2 regions of the Kushneria sp. AK178 genome follow, and region 1 is predicted to be linked to the other one. Evidence: predicted binding sites of a transcription regulator. Region 1 holds the regulator's gene; the other holds the start of a gene.
The links. Region 1 encodes sigma-54, which starts transcription at its own class of promoters, with help from an activator protein. Its sites were predicted from a motif close to TGGCACNNNNNTTGCTNT; they were not measured.
Positions count from the first base shown of each region.

Region 2: the regulator sigma-54 is predicted to act here: its motif matches at 3,101-3,118, upstream of M1D97_RS01935 (NCS1 family nucleobase:cation symporter-1).

Region 1 is NZ_CP096381.1:2,172,862-2,184,406, forward strand. Features, by position in the region: gene M1D97_RS09875 (ABC transporter ATP-binding protein) at 1-752, opposite strand, end outside; gene M1D97_RS09880 (KpsF/GutQ family sugar-phosphate isomerase) at 973-1,953, shown strand; gene M1D97_RS09885 (KdsC family phosphatase) at 2,043-2,597, shown strand; gene lptC (LPS export ABC transporter periplasmic protein LptC) at 2,629-3,219, shown strand; gene lptA (lipopolysaccharide transport periplasmic protein LptA) at 3,261-3,815, shown strand; gene lptB (LPS export ABC transporter ATP-binding protein) at 3,815-4,540, shown strand; gene M1D97_RS09905 (RNA polymerase factor sigma-54) at 4,660-6,072, shown strand; gene hpf (ribosome hibernation-promoting factor, HPF/YfiA family) at 6,237-6,548, shown strand; gene M1D97_RS09915 (PTS sugar transporter subunit IIA) at 6,552-7,025, shown strand; gene rapZ (RNase adapter RapZ) at 7,037-7,933, shown strand; gene M1D97_RS09925 (HPr family phosphocarrier protein) at 7,920-8,189, shown strand; gene mgtE (magnesium transporter) at 8,278-9,630, shown strand; gene pmbA (metalloprotease PmbA) at 9,676-11,013, opposite strand; gene yjgA (ribosome biogenesis factor YjgA) at 11,135-11,545, shown strand, end outside.
Region 2 is NZ_CP096381.1:421,858-428,300, reverse strand. Features, by position in the region: gene M1D97_RS01945 (MFS transporter) at 1-1, opposite strand, end outside; gene M1D97_RS01940 (MFS transporter) at 136-1,353, opposite strand; gene M1D97_RS01935 (NCS1 family nucleobase:cation symporter-1) at 1,556-3,016, opposite strand; gene M1D97_RS01930 (GntR family transcriptional regulator) at 3,465-4,187, shown strand; gene M1D97_RS01925 (aspartate/glutamate racemase family protein) at 4,184-4,939, shown strand; gene puuE (allantoinase PuuE) at 4,936-5,874, shown strand; gene M1D97_RS01915 (ATP-grasp domain-containing protein) at 6,131-6,443, shown strand, end outside.

The DNA.
Region 1 (11,545 bases):
GGCACCGGTCCATCAGGCTCACCGCGAATGAACTGGCTGACCCGGGGGTCCTGTGCTTCGCGCAGCGAGGCCGGCGAGCCACTGGCCATCACGCGGCCATCGGCAATGACATAGACATGATCGGCGATCGACAGCGTCTCCTTGATATCATGGGACACCACGATGGCGGTCATGTTGAAGGCGCTGTTGAGCCGGCGGATCAGCGTGACCAGCACGCCCATGGAAATGGGGTCCTGACCGACGAAGGGCTCATCGTACATGATCAGATCCGGGTCCAGCGCAATGGCCCGTGCCAGCGCCACACGCCGGGTCATGCCGCCCGACAGCTCGGCTGGCATGAAATCCCGGGCGCCACGCAGGCCCACGGCCTGCAGCTTGATCAGCACGAGGTCACGAATCATGTGCTCCGGCAGCCTGGTATGAACCCGCAGCGGAAAGGCCACGTTTTCAAAGACACTCAGATCCGAAAAGAGCGCCCCGCTCTGAAACAGCATCCCCATACGGCGGCGCATCCTGAAAAGCGCCTGACGGGACAGTCGATGCACATTGTCATTGCCGACATGCACACTGCCCGAATCCGGCATGAGCTGTCCGGCGATCAGCTTGAGCATGGTGGTCTTGCCGGTGCCACTGGGTCCCATGATGGCCGTGATGCGCCCTTTTGGAATCTCCAGATCAACGCCCGAAAAAATGGGTCTGCCAGCTCGCGAGAAATGAAGATTCTCGACGCTGACCAGTGTTGAGTCGGACATACAACTCCTGAGTAGACACAAAAGGATAGGGAGTTAGCGAACATCGTATCCGAATTATACCCGCCCCCACCAGTGCCCGTTGAAGGCAACTGCCACAACGGCATGGAAACCGGCCTTTCACCAGGGCCCCTGCACGCTTTTGGCCCTGTCCCCCATGGCGCCCTGCCGACATTGCGATGCTTGTGCCCGGGGGCATCCGGCGTCAGAATCCGGTGCCATGATGACACCTGACACCGATCATGACTTCCTGGCCAGTGCCCGACGCACACTGCTGCTCGAGCAGAACGCCCTGAGCGATCTGCGCGAACGCCTCGACGAGCCCTTTAATCGCGCCTGCCGGCATATACTGTCGTGCAGTGGCCGCGTCGTGGTGACCGGCGTCGGCAAATCCGGCCATGTGGGGCGCAAAATGGCCGCCACCCTGGCCAGCACCGGCACGCCGGCGTTTTTTGTCCACGCCGGCGAAGCCAGCCACGGCGATCTGGGCATGCTGGTACGCAATGATCTGGTACTGGCGCTGTCCAACTCCGGGGAAACCGCCGAGCTGACCGCCCTGCTGCCCCTGTTCAAGCGCCTGGGGACGACCGTGATTGCGATGACCGGCAATGCCTCATCCAGTCTTGCCCGACACGCCGATGTCCATCTTGATGTCAGCGTGACCCAGGAAGCCTGCCCCCTGAACCTTGCCCCGACATCGTCCACCACGGCGGCGCTGGCGCTGGGCGATGCGCTGGCGATCGCTCTGCTCGAGGCGCGACGTTTCGGCCCGGAGGACTTCGCCCTGTCCCATCCGGGCGGCACCCTGGGCAAGCGGTTGCTGCTGCGGGTGGAAGATCTGATGCATACCGGTGATGAACTCCCGATCATCCATCACGGCGCGCGTCTCAGCGAGGCGCTGGTGGAAATGACCCGCAAGGGCCACGGCTTTACCTGCGTTACGGACGACAGCGACCGTCTTGCGGGCATCTACACCGATGGCGATCTGCGCCGCACGATCGATCGCCACGGCGATGTGCGACAGCTGTTGATTGAAGAGGTCATGACACCGGGTGGGCGTACCATCGAGGCCCATACGCTTGCCGCGGAAGCCGTCAGGGTCATGGAGGATCACCGCATTACGGCGCTGGTCATTGTCGATGACCGGCACCGCCCCATCGGGCTTCTCAAGATGCATGACCTGCTCAGAAGCGGCATTGTCTAGCACCATCCCGATGCACACTCGACCCCAGAGCGGTACGGCATCCGGACGGCCTGCCGGCACTCGTTCGCCACACCGGAGGCTTCCCCATCATGACAGAACCCGACAACACGACTACCGAGCTGACAGCGCGCGCGCACGCCATTCGCCTGCTGGCGCTGGATGTCGACGGCGTCCTGACCGATGGCCGCCTTCGATATGCCTCGCAGCCACAGCATGATGGCGACAAGGTATTTCATGTCCGTGACGGCCTCGGACTCAAGCTGATCATGCAGACCGGCATTGATGTTGCCCTGATTACCGGACGCATCTCGCCGGCCGTCGACCGCCGTGCGCAGGAACTGGGCATTCGCCATGTCATTCAGGGACGTGACGACAAACAGGTCGCGCTCGAGACCCTGATGGCAGCGTCCGGGCTGGAAGCGCGGGCGGTCTGCTACTGCGGGGACGATCTTCCCGACCTCGGTGCCATCATGTATGCGGGGCTTGGCGTGACGGTGGCCGACGCGCCGGACTATATTCGTCAGCGCGCCGACATGGTAACCCGGGCATCCGGCGGCCATGGCGCGGTCCGTGAACTCTGCGAATGGCTGCTGAGCGCGCGTGGCGTCCGCCAGGATATCATTAACGCGCATGAGTGGCCCTGAGGCTGCTTCAAAGACCCGACAGGACGTGTATATGGCTTTTCGCGACAGGCTACCGACCGGACAAACCCGGACACGCCTTGGCATTCTGGTGCTGGTACTGGCACTGGGCGGCGTCCTGACGCTGATCGATCAGCGTAACACCCTGATGACGCCCGGCCCGGCACCGGACAGCGACGCGGGCGTGCCCGATTACTATCTTGAGGGCGTCAACTATACCCGCTTCGATGAGCAGGGCCGTGTGGCACAGACCATGGAGAGCCCGCGGGTATCGCATACGCCCGAGGATGACGTCACTCGCGCCGTCACGCCACATTTCACGCTGCTCGGCAGTGATGGCAACCGCTGGACGGCGGATGGCGAGCGCGCCACGCTCGGCCCGGATGCCAACACGTTCGAGCTGGCCGGCAATGCCGTGCTGCGTCAGCCGGCGGACGGGTGGCAACTGGAAACGAATGTGCTGCATTATGATGTTCCGTCGCAACATGCCTGGAGCGATGGCGACGCCGTGTTTACCCGGAACGAGCAGCGCACCCGCGGCGACCGTTTTGACGGCTGGGTCAACGAGGATCGCATGACGCTCGAAGGCAATGTGCAGGGGTTGCACCCGCCCGTTGACCGATAATCGCCGCCTTTTTCAACCATGAATGATGACAAGGATCTCCCATGACGCGCCCTGTGCTGCTGTGTACCTCTGCCCTGCTGCTGGCACTGCTCGGCCAGCAGGCCATGGCCCTGGAAAGCGATCGCCAGAAGCCCATCAATATCGGCGCCGACGAGCTCAACATCGATAACCGCGCCGGCACGGCCGTCTATACCGGCACTGTCGAGGTCGATCAGGGCACCATGAAACTGCGCTCCAGCCGGGTCGAGCTGCAGCGGGCGCAGGGCGGCGGGCTGTCGAGTCTGACCGCCAACGGGGGCAGCGGCGGCCGCGCCTATATCGAACAGCAGCCGGCGCCCAATGACCCGCTCGCCAAGGGCTGGGGCAACACCATCATCTATCACGCTGGAGAGCGGCGGGTCGAGCTGATCGGCAACGCCGAGCTGCATCAAAGCGGGGACACCTTCAACGGCGGCTACGTGGAGTATTTCCTCGACTCCCGTCAGGTCAACGCCCGCGGCAGTCAGAGCGCTCAGGGCAGCAGCACTGGTGACAGCTCGGGCGGCCGCGTTCGCATGCAGCTCACTCCCGAGGATCAACAGGGCAGCAGCAATTAATGAAAACCCTTCACGCAGCCCATCTGGCCAAGAGCTTCAAGGGGCGCCGTGTCGTTCAGGACATCAGCCTGTCGATTCGACAGGGCGAGATCGTGGGACTGCTGGGCCCCAACGGGGCGGGCAAGACCACCTCGTTTTACATGATCGTGGGACTGATCCAGGCCGATGCCGGCCGTGTCGCCATCGACGACCTGGACCTGAGCCGCAGCCCGATGCACAAGCGCGCCCATGCCGGCATCAGCTATCTGCCGCAGGAAGCCTCCATCTTTCGCAAGCTCTCGGTGGCCGACAACATCATGGCCATTCTCGAGACGCGCAAGGACCTTGATCGCCAACAGCGCCGCGACCGTCTCGATCAGCTGCTCGAGGAGTTCAGCATCACCCATATCCGCGACAACATGGGCATGAGCCTTTCCGGCGGCGAGCGCCGGCGTGTCGAGATCGCCCGGGCACTCGCCATCGAGCCGGCCTTCATTCTGCTTGATGAACCCTTTGCCGGTGTGGATCCCATCTCGGTCGGCGAGATCAAGGGCATCATCCGCCAGCTCCGCACCCGCGGCATCGGCGTGTTGATTACCGATCACAACGTGCGTGAAACGCTCGACATCTGCGATAACGCCTATATCGTCGGCAGCGGCCTGATCATTGCCGAAGGCGATGCCAACGCCGTGCTGAACAACCAGCACGTCCGCGATGTCTATCTGGGCCACGAGTTTCGCCTTTGACCTCATCGGCTTACCGACCGATGGCACGGTATTTGCAACATGTAACGCCTTCAGCACTTGCAAGGTCGCCGCGGACTGGATAGCGTGGCATCAAACGTTGGCGACCGGGCGTTATAACCATGATGAAACCCGCCTTACAGCTACGCACTGGCACCCAGCTCACCATGACGCCGCAGCTGCAGCAGGCCATCCACCTGCTGCAGCTGTCCACGCTGGATCTGCAGCAGGAGCTTCAGATGGCGCTGGAGAGCAACCCGCTGCTGGATGTCGAGGAAGAGCAGAGCATCGAACCGCCGGAAACGCCGGCAGACCGGGAGGACTGGGCCGACAGTATCCCCGAGGAGCTGCCGCTGGATGCCCGCTGGGACGATGTGTATACCAACGGCCCCGCGCCGGGCGCCGCGGAAGACGGCTGGAATATCGAGCACAACGCCGTGGCCACCGATCTGGCCTCGCACGTGCGCGAGCAGATCGCGCTGATGGACATGGACGCGCGCGAGCAGCTGATCACCGATACCCTGCTGGACGCACTGGCGCCCAGCGGCTATCTCGGCACGGACCTGGAGGAGCTGGCCGGCGGGCTGCGTCAGCAGGGCCTGAACGATCTCGTCCAGACCGAGATGGAGCACATGCTGGCGCGACTGCAGCAGTGTGACCCCACGGGCGTCTTTGCCCGTGATCTGCGCGAGTGTCTGCTGCTGCAGCTCGATCAGTTACCCGCTGACACGCCCTGGCTTGCCCAGACCCGCCGCATGGTCCGCCAGTTTCTCGAGCCGCTGGGACAGAATGATCGCCGCCTGCTCAAGCGTCGCCTGAACCTCGACGACCAGGCGCTCGATGACGTGATCGCCACCATACGCGCGCTCAATCCGCGTCCCGGCGCGGCCTTTGAAGATGTCGATCAGCATCTTGTGACCCCGGATCTGATCCTGCGACATCACCCCCGCCACGGCTGGCAGGTCGAGCTCAATCAAAACGCCCTGCCGCGGCTTCGTATCCAGCCCGACTATGCCGCCCTGGTGCGCCGCGCCGACAAAAGCGAGGACAACACCTTTCTCAAGCAGCATCTTCAGGAGGCGCGCTGGCTGCTCAAGAGCCTGTCGAGCCGCAATGATACCCTGCTGCGCGTGGGCCAGGAGATCATGACGCGTCAGGCAGACTTTATCGAACACGGGGATGAGGCCCTCAAGCCCATGGTTCTGGCCGATATTGCCCGGGCCGTGGACATGCATGAATCCACCATTTCGCGCGTGACAACCCGCAAATACATTCATACCCCGCGCGGCGTCATGGAGCTCAAGTATTTCTTCTCGAGCCATGTCGGCCAGGAGGGTGATGCTCACGCCAGTACGGCCATTCGCGCCCGGATACGCAAGCTCATTGGTGATGAAACACCGCGACGTCCGCTGTCCGATGCCCGGCTGGTACAGCTGCTGGCCGACAGCGGCATCATGGTGGCCAGACGCACCGTGGCCAAGTATCGCGAGGCGATGGGTATTCCCTCCTCCAGCGAGCGCAAGCGACTGGCCTGAATCACGTGATATGACATGTCCGACAGTCCTGGAACAAATAACGCCACGATTCAGGGTTTGCGCCAACGGGAAAAGCGTTACAATCTGATGGTAGCCGGAGAGGCTTGCAGGTCCGGCAGCCTGGCCAGGCTGTCGGTTATCCGTTTCGATTCAGGGAGCATGCCATGCAGGTAAATATTACCGGGCACCACGTCGAACTGACCGATGCACTGCGCGAGCACGTCAATCAAAAGCTTGCCAAACTGGAACGCCACTATGACAACATCACCAACGTCCAGGTGACCCTGTCTGTCGAAAAGGAGCGCCAGCAGGCTGCGGCCACGCTCCACGCCGCCGGTGCCGAGCTTCACGCCCAGGCCGAGCAGGAAGACCTTTATGTTGCCATCGACGCCTTGACCGAGAAGCTTGATCGTCAGCTGCTCAAGCACAAGGAAAAAACACAGGCCCGCTCCCAGGGCAACGGCAAATACCTGTAACCCATGACACTTGACCAGATACTCCCTTTCGACCGAGTCCTGTTTGATGTGGAAGGCGGCAGTAAAAAGCGTGTGCTGGAATTTTTCAGCGGGTTCATCTCACAAAACATTCCCAGTCTCGACAGTCAGGAAGTCTTTACCCGTCTGATCAGCAGGGAACGTCTGGGGAGCACCGGCGTGGGGAATGGCGTGGCCATTCCCCATGCACGCAACTCGCACTGCCGTCAGCCGCTGGCCGGATTCATGCGTCTTCAGCAGGCCGTGGATTTCGATGCCATCGATGGCGAGCCTGTCGATCTGCTGTTTGTCCTGCTGGTCCCTGAAACCGCCGAGGACACGCACCTGTCTCTGCTGGCACAGATTGCTGAAGTCATGAACGCCGCCGAGACCCGTCACGCCCTGCGTAATGCCCGGGATGCGCAGGAACTTCACGACATCCTGATGCAGGCCATCAGCCAACTTTCCACGCGAGTATAAGCCGCATGGCCATGGAACTTGTTATCGTCAGTGGACGCTCCGGTTCCGGTAAATCCATTGCGCTGCAGGCGCTGGAAGATCAGGGCTTTTACGCCATCGACAATCTTCCGGCGATGCTTCTCTCTGCCCTGGTCGACGAACTTCAGGCCGGCAGTCCACACCGCAATCGGGTCGCGGTCAGCATCGATGCCCGCAACCTGCCCGACGCGCTCGAGCGCTTTCCGGAGCTTCTGGAAGCCCTCTCCACACGCGGCATTCACTGCCGGGTGGTCTATCTGACGGCAGACTCCCGCGTCCTGCTGGAGCGCTATGCCGCCACCCGACGACGTCATCCGCTCACGCGGGAGACCCAGATGACACTGGCCGAGGCGATCGAGGCGGAGCATCAGTTTCTCTCTCCCCTGCGCCATACGGCCGATCTGATCATCGATACCTCCGCTCAGTCGGTGCACGATCTAAGACGCCGTGTGGCCGAGCAGGTGGCGCGTCACGACATCAACGATCTGACGCTGACCTTTGAATCCTTCGGTTTCAAGCGCGGCGTGCCGCTGGATGCCGACATGGTGTTTGACGTGCGCTGTCTGCCCAACCCCTACTGGGATCCGCGCTATCGAACCCAGACCGGGCAGGACGATGACGTGATCGCCTTTCTGGAGGCCCACGATGAAGTCAGGGCGATGTTCGGCGACATCTGTCAGTGGCTGGAACGCTGGCTGCCCTCCTACCTGGCCAGTCATCGCAGCTATCTGACCGTGGCCATTGGCTGTACCGGCGGCCAGCACCGCTCGGTCTATCTGGCCGAGCAGCTTGGCGAGCACTTTGCCGACCAGTTCCCGGCCGTGCGCATTCGCCATCGTGAGCTGACCATCCAGCGCGCTGTCAGCGAGGCGGGTGATGCTTCAGCGTGACCTGACACTGACCAATCGTCGCGGACTGCACGCCCGGGCTGCCACACGGCTGGTGCAGTGCTGTCAGCCCTTTGAGTCGCGTGTCACGGTCTGTCATGGCGAGAGATGTGCCGATGCCGCCAACATCATGTCCCTTCTGATGCTGGCCGCGCCCTGTACCAGCGTGGTCCGGGTTCAGGTCGAAGGCGAGGATGCCGAAGAGGCGCTGGCCGCCATCGTGGCGCTGTTTGATGCGCGCTTTGACGAAGATCAGTAGCCCTTTCGGGCATTCACGAACATTATTCGGCTCTAAACTGGCATACGGCGCCCGAACGGGCTGACACAGGGACAGGGACGTCACGGCAATGAGCAATGAGCAGCAAGGAGGCCAGCCTCGTCTGGAGCGCCTTGAACACGCGCTGGCGCGTCGGGAAATGGATCAGGTACGCCGCCTGCTCCGTCGCGGCCTGCCCCCCGCCGACATCGCCCGGCTGCTGGAGTCCACGCCGCCGCGCGAGCGTGACATTCTCTGGGAACAGGTCGACCATCACGCCAAGGGCGAGATCCTTCAATACCTCAATGATGACATCCAGACCGAATTTTTGACCCGGATGGATGCCTCACAGCTGCTGCTGGCCACCCAGCAGCTCGATAACGACGACGCCGCCGACCTGCTGCAGCGTCTACCCCACACCACGCTGGAAGACATCCTGTCGATGATGACGCCCGACCGCCGGGCGCGCATCGAAATGGTCCTGTCCTATCCCGAGGACACGGCCGGCGGTCTGATGGACACCAATACCATCACGATTCGCCCGGATGTCACCCTGGACGTGGTCCTGCGCTATCTGCGTCGGCACACGCGGCTGCCCGAATCCACGGATAACCTGCTGGTGGTGACGCGTCACAATGAGCTGATCGGTGCCCTGCCCATCAACCGCATTCTGGTCAGCGCTCCGGGCATCAGCGTACGCGAGATCATGGACACCGATGTGGTCACCCTTACGGCACTGATGCATGAAGATGACGTGGCCAGCCTCTTCGAGCGCCGGGACCTGATCTCGGCACCGGTGATCAGCGCCGACAATCGGCTGCTGGGGCGCATCACCATCGATGACGTGGTCGATGTCATTCGCGAAAACTCGGCGCGCACCATGATGAGCATGGCGGGTCTCGAGGATGAGGAGGACACCTTCGCCCCGGTGCTGCGCACCAGTCGCCGACGCGCCGTCTGGCTGGGCATCAATCTGGTGGCGGCCACGATCGTGTCGATCGCCATCGGCTTTTTCGAGGACACCATCCAGCAGATCGCGGCCCTGGCGGTGCTGATGCCGATCGTCTCCAGCATGGGCGGCATCGCCGGTTCGCAGACCCTGACGGTGCTGATTCGCGGCATCGCACTGGGGCATGTGTCAGGGGCCAACGTGCGCTGGCTGGTCGTACGCGAGATCCTGTCCGGCATGATCAACGGCCTGCTCTGGGCCGGGGTCGTGGCCGTCATGGCCGCAGCGCGCTTTCATGACACGACACTCAGCGCCATCATCGCCATGGCCATGATCATCAATCTGCTGGTCGCGGCACTGGCCGGTACCCTGATCCCGGTGGTGCTGAAAAAGCTCTCGATCGACCCGGCCCTGTCAGGCGGCGTGCTTCTGACCACCATCACCGATGTGGTGGGCTTTGTGGCCTTTTTGGGACTGGCGACCGCCCTGTACTGAAACGCCTCCGGGGCATCGCTGCGCCCCGAAGGCCGGTCGCCATTTTTATCCGGCAACCATCATGTCATCGATCAGCCAGCTGCCGGTATGCACGCTGCTGCGCCGGTCGATATCATCGCCCAGTCCGGCCAGATTGCGGAACATGTCGCGCAGGTTGCCGGCAATAGTGAACTCCTCCACCGGTGCCACGATCCGGCCCTTCTCGATAAGAAAGCCGGCCGCCCCGCGGGAGTAGTCCCCCGTCACCGTGTTGACCCCCTGTCCCATCAGCTCGGTCACCATCACGCCGCGCTCGATGCCGCCCAGCAGCTCCTTTTCAGGCGTCAGCGGCGCCTGCAGCCGCACGTTGCGCGCCCCGCCGGCATTGCCGGTGGTGACCAGCCCCAGCCGCCGCGCGCTGTAGCTCGACAGCATCCAGCTCGCCAGCCGCCCCTCCCTGATGAAGTCGTTGTCACGGGTATAGACGCCATCATCGTCATAGGCGCTGCTGGCCAGGGCGCCGTACTCCCGCGGGCGTTCGCCAAGGCTCAGCCACTCGGGAAACAGCGGCGCGCCCATGGCATCACACAGAAAGGAGGCGTCACGGAAAATGGCGCCGCCGGCAATGGCGTTGAGAAAGTGCCCGATCAGCGAGCGCGCCATCGTCGGTGTAAAGAGAACGGGCATTCTGCCGGTATCCATCGTCCGCGCGCCCAGCCGTGCCATGGCCTGCTCCGCCGCTACCCGACCGACGGCCTCCGGCTCGCGCAGGCGGGCGGCATCACAGTTGACGGTATAGTCATGATCACGCTGCATCCCTTCACTGTCGCGGGCGATCATCATGCATGACAGCGCATGATGGCTGGCGCGCGTCACGCCCATGAAACCGTGGCTGTTGCCATAGACGCTGACGCCCTCGCTGGTGGTCAGCGAAGCACCATCGCTGCTGTCGATGCCCGCCACCGCCAGGCCGCCCTGCTCGCAACGTCTGGCCAGTTCGATGCCTTCGTCGGGCTCGAGTGCCCAGGGGTGATGGACGCCCATATCCGGCAGCTCGCGGGCCAGAAGTGCCGGGTCGGCAAGTCCCGCGGCCGGATCCTCGGCGGTATAGCGGGCAATGTCGAGCGCGCGCGTGACGGCGTCCATCAGCGAGGCACGGGTGGCATCACTGCTGGAGACGCTGGCGCGACGCTGCCCCAGATACAGCGTCACGCCAATGCCCTGATCACGCGCCATCTCCAGCGTTTCGACGCTGCCCCGGCGGACGTTGATCTCCATGCCCTGCTGGACGCTGGCGCCGATTTCACAGGCGTTTGCGCCGGCGTTGCGGGCGTGTTCCAGCGCCTGCGCCACGGCCGTCTCCAGCGCCCCTTGTTGCTCATCAATATCGAATGTGCTCGCCATGGCGCTCTCCTGTCTGCCCTGGAGGGGGAACGAGCCTGATATACTCTCCCACCCTATTCATTTGTTCTTCGCTCGCCGGAGTCCCTGCATGTCACCACGAAAGAAAGCCCGCACGCCCTCCATGGAGGAGACGCCTGCCGGGACCGACAGTCCGCATGACGCGTTTCATCATGACAACGGCCGTCCCAACAAGACCCGCCTGAAACAGGAAGCGCAGGATCTCAAGGAACTGGGCGAACAGATCATCGCCATGTCCGCCGCCGAGCGCGCGCGCCTGCCGCTGTCCGATGACCTGCTGGATGCCATCGAGGAGACCCGACGCATCACCTCGCGGGAAGCCCGTCGCCGCCACATGCAGTATGTCGGCAAGATCATGCGCCGTGAACAGCTTGACGAGATCCGCGCCGAATTCGATCTCATGGCCCGCGAAAAGCGCCAGCGCGAACTCGGCTTTCACCACCTTGAGCAGTGGCGCGATCGCCTGATCGACGGCGATCAGGACACCATCACGGCCTTTATCGACGAATATCCG
Region 2 (6,443 bases), 1.7 Mb from region 1:
TGATCCTGCTCCTGTCAGATCGTTACGCAAGAGAACGGCGCCGGCGGCGCTACAGCCGGAGCCGTATGTAACAAGGGTTTCTGAATCAAACCGGCACAGCGCCTTCGACCGCGCTGTGCCCGGGTATCGGGGGTGTCAGGCCGAGGCCGACGCCTCGCCACCGGTGACGCTTGCATGACGGGCGTCATGCTCGGCCTGACGCCTGACGCTGCGGCGCTGCATGACCCGCCGGGCCAGCATCGTCAGACCGATATTGGCCACGATCACGACCGCTCCGACCACCGGAATGGTGTGCATCGGAAAGCCCGCGCTGATGACCACACCGCCGACGCTGGCGCCGGTGGCGTTGCCCAGGTTGAAGGCGCTCTGATTGAGCGTCGAGGCCAGATTGGGCGCATCAAGGGCCTGATCCACCACCAGCAGCTGCAAAAGCGGCATGATGGCAAAGGAGATCGCCGCCCACAGGAAGATGGTCAGCATCGCCGGCACCAGCGAAAAGAGCGTGAACGACATGATCACAAGAATCACGCCGGTGCCCAGCATCAGCTTCATCAGCACCGGCATCAGGGCGCGATGACCCAGACGCCCGCCCAGAATGCTGCCGGCGGTCAGCCCCAGCCCGTAGATCGCCATGATCAGCGTGATCCACAGCCCGCCGACCCCGGTCAGATCCGACAGCATCGGTTCGATGTAGGTCACCACGGTGAACATCGAGATCGACGCCAGCACGCTCAGCCCCAGCGCCAGCAGCACCGAGCCCTCCTTCAGCACGCGAAACTCGCTTAGAATGCCGCCCTCGTGGCGTGGCAGGCTCGAGGGCAGCCACTGCCAGAGCGCCACGATGGCTACCACGCCGATGGCCGCCACGCTCCAGAAGGAGGCGCGCCAGCTGACCGCCTGGCCGATCGCCGAGCCCAGCGGCACGCCCAGTACGCTTGCCAGCGTCAGCCCGGCAAACACCAGCGAAATCGCCTGGCCGCGCTTTTCGGGCACCGCCAGCCCGGCCGCCGTGACCGAGGCGATACCGAAAAAGGCCCCGTGGGAGAAGGACGTCACCACGCGCGCCGCCATCAGACTGAGATAGTCCGGGGCCAGCGCACACAGCACGTTGCCTGTAATAAAGATGCCCATCAGCATCATCAGCGTGGGCTTGCGCGGCCATTTGGACGTGATCACCGCCAGCAGCGGCGCGCCCACCACCACGCCCATGGCATAGCCCGACACCAGGTAGCCGGCCGCCGGCACCGAGACGCCCAGATCGTTGGCCACCCCGGTCAGCAGACCCAGAATCACGAATTCGGTCGTGCCAATGCCGAACGCGGCAATGGCCAGAGCAATCAGGGGCAGTGACATGACAACCTCGGAAACAGTGGGCACCTTGTGACGCCGTGCAGTATAGACATCGACCGTCTAAGGCTAAAGTCGTAAAGGCCACTCGGGTCGCCAGGGCTCTTTTCTCCCCATGCTGACGACCGCCGCCGCCCCGGCGACGGCGCATGAAAAAGGGGCACCGGGTGTGCGCGACACCCGATGCCCCCGAGGATACGAACCGGAGTCAGGAGCGTGACGTGACCGGGCTACCGGCCCCGCCGCGACGCCACAGACCGGACTGCCAGCCATGCGCCAGTGCCGCCACGCCGCCGCCGAAGAAGACAGCAAAGCTGCTGACATCACCCAGCGGCGCCAGGCTGATCGGAATGCTCACCAGCCCGCCCATGATCAGCGAGCGCAGCGCAACCGGATTGACGCCGCGCTGATAGTGATAGGTGCTGCCGGGCTCGGACGAAAAGAGCGCCTCGAGATCGATCCTTTGACGGCGCACCCGGTAGAAATCCATCAGGATGATGCCGTAGAGCGGGCCGATCAGCGCGGCCAGCACGCCCACGGTGTAGTGGATCAGCTCGGGATTGTTGAACAGATTCCACGGCGTAAGAAAGATCGAGCCGACCGCCGCAATCATGCCGCCCATGCGCCAGCTGATCTTCTCGGGAGCGACGTGGGAAAAATCGAACGCCGGTGCGACGAAGTTGGCCACGATGTTGATGCCGATGGTGGCGGCCACAAAGGCAAACACGCCCAGCACGGCAGCGGTGACGCTGTCGATACGCGCCACGGTCTCGATCGGGTCGGTCAGCATCTCGCCAAAGACCTGCGGCGTACCGGACACCACCACCACGGTAATGATGGAAAACACCAGGAAGTTGACCGGCAGCCCCCAGAAGTTACCGCGCCGCACGGCCTTTTCAGTGGCGCAGTAGCGCGAGAAGTCACCGAAGTTGAGCGTCGGCCCGGCAAAGTAGCCGGCGACCAGCACCGCCGCCACCACCATCTGCCACAGCGCCTCGCCGCCACTCAGGGTTTCGCTGGACAGCGACAGGCTGATGTTGCCGGGCCCGGCGCGCCAGACGATCCAGCCGGCGAGCGCGAACATGACCGCATAGACCAGCGGCCCGGCCCAGTCGTTGAAACGCCGGATGGTGTCCATGCCGCGCCAGAACACCAGCGCCTGCAGCACCCACATCAGTGCAAAGCACAGCCAGCCCAGCGCCGACAGACCCAGAAAGCTCACCTCGGTCCAGCCCTCGAGCCCCGGAAACCAGCGCAGCAGTACCAGCAGCAGCGCGTTGGAAGCCAGCCAGGTCTGGATGCCGTACCACACCACCGCGATGATGCCGCGAATAACCGCCGGCACGTTGGCGCCCTTCGTGCCGAAGGCCATGCGACAGATCACCGGAAAGGGCACGCCGGTGCGCTGGCTGGGCCGCGCCACAGCGTTGGCAAAACACTGCACGATGAGGATGCCGACCAGCAGCGAAACCAGGACCTGCCACCCCATCAGCCCGAGGCCGAACAGACTGGCCGCCAGCACATAGCCACCAACGCTGTGAATATCGGCCATCCAGAAGGCGAAAATGTTGTAGGCACGCCAGTTCTGCCGGGCCGGCGCCAGATCCTCGTTATAGAGGTGCGGGTCGGGCGCGGCGGGCTCGGGTGCCTGGGGGCTGGTGTTGTTCATGAGCGACTCCATGAAGGATCGTTGCGCTGCCGATGGCAGCCCTGCGATGGCCGGGTGGCCGACACTGTCTGTCACGTCACGTCGTATACAATCTCCATGCCAGATTGACGCCGGTGACATTAAAAATTTGTGTTCCGGTCACAACCCCCTGTTGTGACGCCATTTTTTGGCACCCGGGGCAGACCGCCGGCTTCCCGGGATACCACGCGGCATGGCGACCATGGTCGAAACGCCGCTCTTTTGATGCACCAAAAGAGTGCTTCATGCGCCTTATGCGCACCAAAGAGAGGCTTTATCGTATACAAAATGCACCTGCCGGAAAGTTCTGATAGCGTCCTGCACCGTGGCAGGCGCGCGGCAAACCGCCGCAGAAGGCACTGGCACGAAACATGCTTGTATACAATCTCCCAGGGCAGTCATTCGACAGGACAAGCATGACAGGAGCCTCATGAACGACACTCGTCAGTTTCACCTGTTGGCCGGCATCATGACCGGACGTGACACGCGCAGCGACGACGCGATCTATCAGGCGCTGTGGGAGGCCATCGTGGAGCATCGCCTCTCACCGGGCGCGCGGCTGCCGGAGGATGCGCTGGCCGGTGCCTTTGGCGTCAGCCGTACCATGATCCGCCGTGTGCTGCAGCGTCTGGCGCTGGAGCAGCTGGTCACGCTGCGCAGCCATCGCGGCGCCCGGATCACCAGCCCCACGCCCGACGAGGCGCGCGATGTCTTCCGGGCACGGCGCCTGCTCGAGGGCGCGCTGCTGGCCGAGGTCATGACGCACCTCACGCCGACAGACCTCGAGGCCCTGACACAGCTTGCCGAGCAGGAGCGCCACGCCAGCCGTGAAGCGGCGATCCGCCTGTCGGCGCGGTTTCATGCCCGACTGATGGCGATTGCCGGCAACGCCTCGCTGTCGGATGCGCTCTCCCAGCTGATGTCGCGCACCTCCCTGATCATCGCCGTCTACGGGCGCGGCCGGGCCGGCTGCCCCGGCGAACACCAGGGCCTGATCGAGCTGCTGGCGGCGGGCGAACTCGCCCCCGCCCAGGCGTGGATGCACCAGCATCTCAGCGATATCGAGGCCAGCCTTGATTTCACCGCCAGCGGCGACGCCCTGCCCGACTTCGAACACCTTTTTGGCCACCACCGCGAGCCGAGTGCCTCATGACCTCTCGATCCCCGACCATCTGCGTCATCAATCCCAACACCAGCACCGCCATGAGCGAGGGCATTGCCACCAGTGCTCGCCGCGTGTCGCGCGGCGATATCCTGATGCTGACCTCGCGCCACGGGCCGGCCAGTCTCGAGGGCCACTTTGACGAGGCCATCGCCGTGCCCGGCATGCTCGAGCACATCGTCGAGACCGAAAACGGCGACACGCCCGTCGATGGCTACCTGATCGCCTGCTTCGGCGACCCGGGCCTGGCCGCCGCCCGCGAGGTGGCTTCCGTACCCGTCATGGGCGTGGCCGAAGCCGGCATGCAGATGGCCACCATGGTGGCGCGGCGTTTTTCGATCGTGACCACGCTGGCGCGCACCCTGCCGATCGCCGAGCGGCTTTTGCATGAGTACGGCAAGCGCGAGCAGTGCGCCGGCCTGAACGCCTGCGAGCTGCCGGTGGCGGCGTTTGAATCCGAGGATGACAGCGTGTACGACACGCTGCTGGCCGCCTGCCGGGACGCGCTCGAGGCGGATGACAGCGACGCCATTCTGCTGGGCTGCGCCGGCATGAGCGAGCTGGCCGAGCGGCTGGGCGAGACGCTCGGCGTACCGATCATCGACGGCGTCACCGCCGGTGTGGCCCTGCTGGAAGCGGCCAGCGCCACCGGCTATCCGGTCTCCAAAAAGGGCGACCGCGCCGCCCCCATTGCCAAGCCCATTCACGGCGCCTTTGAACATCTCGGCCGGAGCACCTCATGAGACACAATCTTTATCTCGATCACTATCCCCGCGATCTGCGCGGCTACGGCGCCAATCCGCCGGACCCGAAATGGCCGGGCGGTGCCCGGGTCGCGGTGCAGTTCGTGCTCAACTACGAGGAGGGCGGCGAGAACAGCGTGCTCCACGGCGATGCCCACAGCGAAACGTTTCTTTCCGACATCATCGGCGCCGCCCCCTACCCCGACCGCCACATGAGCCTGGAGTCGCTCTACGAGTACGGCTCGCGCGCCGGGGTCTGGCGCATCCTGCGCGAGTTCGAGCGCCGCAATCTGCCGCTGACGGTCTTTGGCGTGACCATGGCGATGGCGCGCTATCCGGAAGTGGTCAGCGCCTTTCAGGAGGCCGGCCACGAGATCGCCTGCCACGCGCTGCGCTGGATTCACTATCAGGACATGAGCATCGAGCAGGAGCGCACCATGATGGTGCAGGCAATTGAACTGCACCAGAAGCTGACCGGCGAGCTGCCGCCGGGCTGGTACACCGGCCGCGACAGCCCCAATACGCGGGCACTGGTGGGCGAGCACGAGCACTTTCTCTACGATTCGGACTACTACGGCGATGATCTGCCCTTCTGGACCCAGGTCGACAACGCCGAGGGCGAATCGCGCGATCACCTGGTGGTGCCCTATACGCTCGACACCAACGACATGCGCTTCGCCTCCCCGGGCGGGTTCAACTACGGCGATCCGTTCTTCAACTATCTGAAGGACGCCTTTGACGTGCTCTATGAGGAAGGCGCCGAGTCCCCCAAGATGCTTTCGATCGGCCTGCACTGCCGTCTGATCGGCCGGCCCGGGCGCTTCCGGGCCCTGCAGCGCTTTCTCGATCACATCGAGGCGCACGATCGGGTGTGGGTCACCCGCCGCGTGGACATTGCCCGCCACTGGCACACGCATCACGCCCCGGGGCAGTAACGCCCGGCAGGGGCGGCCCGCCCGGGTCGCCCCGTGTCACGTTCGCCCCGCCTGCCGGTCTGGCCGACACCACTAACGCCCGCACCGCTCGAACTGCCGACCGCCGCGCCGTCGTATCCCGCACTTGTCACGCCCCTCAGGATGCGTCAATGGTCCAAAAAGCGCCGCTGACGGCAGAAGCGCGCTACGCTTGAGTAGCAGGCAACCTTGGAAGCCGCTGCACCCGCTCCGTCACGGCAAGCAGAGGGATAACAACATGAACACGCAGAATATCTTCGTGGTAGGCCTTAACGATTTCAATCGCGCGCGATTAAGTAGGCTGAGAGGTGCCGAGCGCTATAACTTCCTCGGGGTCATCGAGCCTGCCGAGGTGTACGACACCGAAATCTTTCCCATCGAGGCGATGGTCGAGCGCGCCGGCGCCACGCTTGCTGCCTTCGACGGGCCTATCGATGCCATCGTCGGCTACATGGACTTTCCCGTCTCGACCATGCTGCCGCTGCTGTGCCAGCGCTTCGGCACCCGCACGACCAGCCTCGAGAGCCTTTTGAAGTGCGAGCACAAGTACT